DNA from 2 places in the Shewanella mesophila genome. Region 2 is predicted to be linked to the other one. Evidence: predicted binding sites of a transcription regulator. Region 2 holds the regulator's gene; the other holds the start of a gene.
The links. Region 2 encodes ArgR, which controls arginine synthesis, uptake and breakdown. Its sites were predicted from a motif close to ANTGAATANNTATTCANT; they were not measured.

Region 1: K0I73_RS05450 (YjiH family protein) is a predicted target of ArgR. The motif match lies at 1,089-1,106, and genes of this name have one in related genera.

What each region holds. Positions count from the first base shown of each region.
Region 1 is NZ_CP080421.1:1,216,811-1,219,235, reverse strand. Features, by position in the region: gene K0I73_RS05455 (DUF998 domain-containing protein) at 1-347, opposite strand, end outside; gene K0I73_RS05450 (YjiH family protein) at 1,178-2,425, shown strand, end outside.
Region 2 is NZ_CP080421.1:3,327,907-3,330,331, forward strand. Features, by position in the region: gene mdh (malate dehydrogenase) at 1-563, opposite strand, end outside; gene argR (transcriptional regulator ArgR) at 871-1,341, shown strand; gene K0I73_RS14810 (Dyp-type peroxidase) at 1,498-2,425, opposite strand, start outside.

The DNA of each region.
Region 1 (2,425 bases), 2.1 Mb from region 2:
TAGACATTAACGGGAAAGAGTCCGGTGATCGCCAGAGCTAGCAGGGCGAGAACAGACAACAATAGGCATGGGTACAACCAGGGGTTGTCACAAATTTGCAAGGCGAATAAACAGAACAATACCAGACTCAAGCTACCGAAGAATAGGCCGCCATTAAAGATCACAGCCAATTCTGAATGACCGTATTGACCCAGCTCACTCAGGGTAAAATTATAAAAACTAAACCCCTGACCATTAAAGTCACTGAACCCTAAGGACGCAAAAACTAAGCCTAAAAGATGGCCAAAGAGCCCAAGCAAGCCAAATCTAAACGCTAGTTTTGATAATTTTCGCTCTCTTGAGTTCATGGTTCCTTTATCATTTATTGTTGTTATCCCATTAACATATATCGAATAAGATTTTTCTGCAGTGGTCTAGCGCATATTTTTATAATATCCCACACCAAGATCACACAACTTTAGATTCACTTTTAGATTTAGTCAAAGTGGCAATGACGATACAAAAAAGAGGGATAAACCAAACTCTCACTCATATCCAAAACAAAGTAATAGCATAGTGCACGGTTTAAACATAATCACCCAAATAAAACCAAATAAAACCAAATAAAACATCGACCAATTCTCCACATTGAGAATAATGGACTGAGGCGACCCACCATTCACTCGCCTCGATAAACACTGACATACCTAGCCTAATTATCCTTCCAGCTTGATTATTCTTGCAAATAGTATAGCCAAACAATCAAACAGATAAGCTGATGCGGTGAATACATTATCAATGACTCAAGTAATATGATTTAAACATGAATTAAGCTCAACACATTGCTAACCTTAAGGAGTTTATCAAAATCAAGTAATTCAACACTTGTGCTTAACCTCAATCATCAGGAAAACACCAAAAGAAAATACATCCATTACATTGTTTTCAAACAATTTTAACTCAAAATTACATGATGCAAATCTAACAATATCCAGTACAATATAAATAGTCACAAAGTGCTAATAACTATTCTGCTGCAGTGATTCTCTTAAGCAAGCAAGATAAGGTTTTACATCACTAGACTTAGGGGGTAACCTTCCCCGCTTATTCGTGAATGGATATTCATACTAAATCATTTTATGGATTTTTGATTAATTTATTGCCGTTGTAAAAACAGCGTAATTTAGGGCAAAACAAAGTGGCTGAAAAACACCCCCATAACATAAAGACATTTTTGACTTTTCTTATTCCCTCGCTGATCGGCCTGTTGTTATTTATGACACCCATCAGTTATCAAGATGCGATCACGATTCCCATCGCAATTGTATCCAAAGGGCTACAAAACTTGCTAGGTGATGCCGCAACTGCAATCGTGACTAGCATAGTAGTAATAACCGCAATAGCCACCTTAGTGTGCAAGCTATTCAAACCTCGCGCATTATTACAGCACCATTTCTTGCATTCACTGCTGAATGTCAGTTTGATGTGGGCTATTGTTAGGGTAGTTGGTGCAGTCTTTATCGTACTAACCTACGCAGGTATAGGACCTGAAGCGATTAACTCGGCGAATACTGGCGCCTTGGTATTAAATGATCTGCTGCCAGTACTGTTTTGCGTTTTTATCTTTGCAGGTATGTTGCTTCCGCTACTACTCAATTTTGGTCTATTAGAGTTATTTGGCACTCTGCTCACAAAGATCATGCGTCCAGTGTTCAACCTGCCGGGTCGCAGCGCTATCGACTGTATGGCCTCTTGGCTTGGCGATGGTAGTGTTGGGATCTTGATGACCAGCAAGCAATATGAATCACGTTTTTATACTCAAAGAGAAGCAGCCGTTATCGGCACCACCTTCTCCGCCGTATCTATCACCTTCTCATTGGTGGTGATATCGCAGGTTAAACTAGAGCACTTATTCGTTCCTTTCTATCTCACTGTCTGTCTTGCGGGGATTGTCGCCGCTATCGTAGTGCCTAAACTTCCACCTCTGTCATGGAAGAAAGATCATTACATCGACGACACTCCGCGTCATCCAGACGATGAAGTGATCCCCAAGGGCAAAGGCGTGTTTGCTTGGGGATTTGAGCAAGCAATGACAAAGGCTGAAAAATCTGAAGGCATAGTTCACACCCTTAAGGATGGCTTAAAAAACGTTATCGATATGATTTTTGGTGTTATTCCTATTGTCATGGCAATAGGGACCGTCGCCTTAATGATCGCCGAATATACGCCGATTTTTAATTATCTAGGTATGCCGTTTATTCCACTTCTGGAGCTACTACAAGTACCAGAAGCCACCGAAGCCTCAAAAACTATCGTGGTAGGCTTTGCCGATATGTTCATTCCATCGATCTTAGCCAGCTCGATAGAATCAGACATGACTCGTTTTATTATTGCCGCGATGTCTGTCACTCAACTTATCTATATGAGTGAAGTTGGCGCACTGCTT
Region 2 (2,425 bases):
TGAGAAAGTAGAGGAAGAATCGTCACGCCACTGTGGCCACCGATAACATTAACTTTAACGTCAGCTACATCTAAACCTTTGGCTTCAGCAACGAAAGTTTCAGAGCGAATAACATCAAGAGTGGTAACACCAAACAAGCGTGCTTTATCGTATACACCAGCCGCTTTCAATACTTCAGCTGCAATAGCAACCGTCGTATTAACAGGGTTGGTAATGATACCGATTAGCGCCTTAGGGCAAGTCGCAGCACACTTCTCAACAAGATTGCGAACAATACCTGCGTTAATATTGAATAGATCTGAGCGATCCATACCAGGCTTACGTGCGACACCTGCAGAAATAAGAACAACATCAGCACCTTCTAGTGCTGGGGTTGGATCTTCACCAGCAAAGCCTTTGACTTCAACTGCAGTCGGGATATGGCTTAAGTCAACCGCAACACCAGGCGTTACAGGAGCGATATCATAAAGGGACAGTTTTGAACCAGCAGGCAATTGAGTCTTAAGCAGTAGAGCAAGAGCCTGGCCAATACCACCAGCGGCACCAAGTACAGCAACTTTCATAGTTATCTCCGTCAATTCTTGGATATTTGTGATGTAGATCTAAATTCACCGATGGCGCAACATTACTGTAATCACGCAAAGAATTCAATTATCCGTTAGTCGTGTAGCCAGATATTTTACTTTTTTACTCTAAATTGTTATTTCACTAGCTATAACGTATAGTCACAACTCATCTATCACATCTCCAGCCTTTCTCTCTCCTTCAAGATTGAAGTGAATTTTTATTCACAATTTCCGATTAACACTTGACTTTGACGCTAACTATATTCAGAATGAGCCAGATTTTTGAATAAAGAATAATAAAACTATGCAAGCAAATAAAAATCAAGACGAATTAGTAAAGACCTTTAAGGCGATTTTAAAAGAGGAGCGCTTTGGCTCTCAAAGTGAAATCGTCAATGCCCTCCAAGCTGAGGGATATAGCAATATCAATCAATCTAAAGTCTCTCGAATGCTGAGCAAATTCGGCGCAGTACGTACTCGTAACGCAAAGCAGGAGATGGTCTATTGCTTACCAGCAGAGCTAGGCGTGCCTACAGCTGGTAGCCCACTAAAAAACTTAGTCCTAGATGTTGACCATAATCAATCAATGATTGTGATTCGAACCAGTCCCGGGGCGGCGCAATTGATAGCAAGGCTACTCGACTCGATAGGTAAGCCGGAAGGTATCTTAGGTACTATTGCAGGTGATGATACTATTTTTATCTGTCCTTCTAATATTCAAGAAGTAAATAAGACGCTAGACACTGTGAAGTCACTTTTTAATTATGCTGACTAACTAGAGGCTGTTACTCTTGCTAGCTCAGTTTAGCTTAAGTTGATTAACGAACTTTTTACCTCTAGAAAGCTAGCGCATAAAAAATTGCAGAATAAAAAACACACCTTTTAAGGTGTGTTTTTTATTCTATGTTGGCTAATCACTTGGATTCAGTAGTTAATCAACGACACTTTCCATAAAGTCCAATGACGGCGCAAAAAACGCTGAGCCCGTTAACGCTTGAGTAAAATGCATCAGGTGGTCGTGATGTCCCTCTCCGTCACCATGGATCATGCTATGCAGCATTTTTTCGAAATGCACCGAATTACGGCAATTAGAGATAAACATCAATCCCTGCTCTTTCATTGAGCCATAAGGCATGCTCTGCCTTAAAATTTCCATTGATTTACCGTTACTATCTTTAAGATTAACTCGCTTTGTGTGGCTGGTTAACGCTTTCTCTTCCGATGCATATTCAATATTATCGATCTTTGTCCGACCGAAGATATCTTCTTGCTTCTTTAGCGGCAATCTATGCCATTTACTCAAATTATGTGCATATTTTTGGACATGCACATAGCTCCCTGAACGGAATGGCCTATCTTCATCGCCAACTAAAGCCACCTCTTGGCGATGACGACCTTTAGGGTTTTCAGTACCATCGACAAACCCCGTAAGATCGCGAGTATCCATAAATTGAAAACCACGTTCTTCATCAACAAGTTCGACTAGATCCTCAAACATCTGACACACTTCATTGGCAACCAAGTGCAATATATCGTAACGATCACATCGAAGATGGACAAAAAGATCATACTCGTGCGCAGGAGCATCTCGATTATCAGAGCTCATTGCTGGAAAAGGTTTGAGTTGTGCAGGCCTGTCAATTGGGTAAAGGCTATCCCAATAATTAGCACCAATAGCCACAAAACCATTGAATGCACTATCAGCATACTGATCTGACAAGTCATAAATATATTGAGCTATGTTAGCGACACAGGGACGCAACTGAGATTCAACGCCATCATTAGCGCTAAACATTAAATAAACACTATGTAAATTACCTTCTGCGCACACACCCAACTGTTCACGTGGCATAACCTGA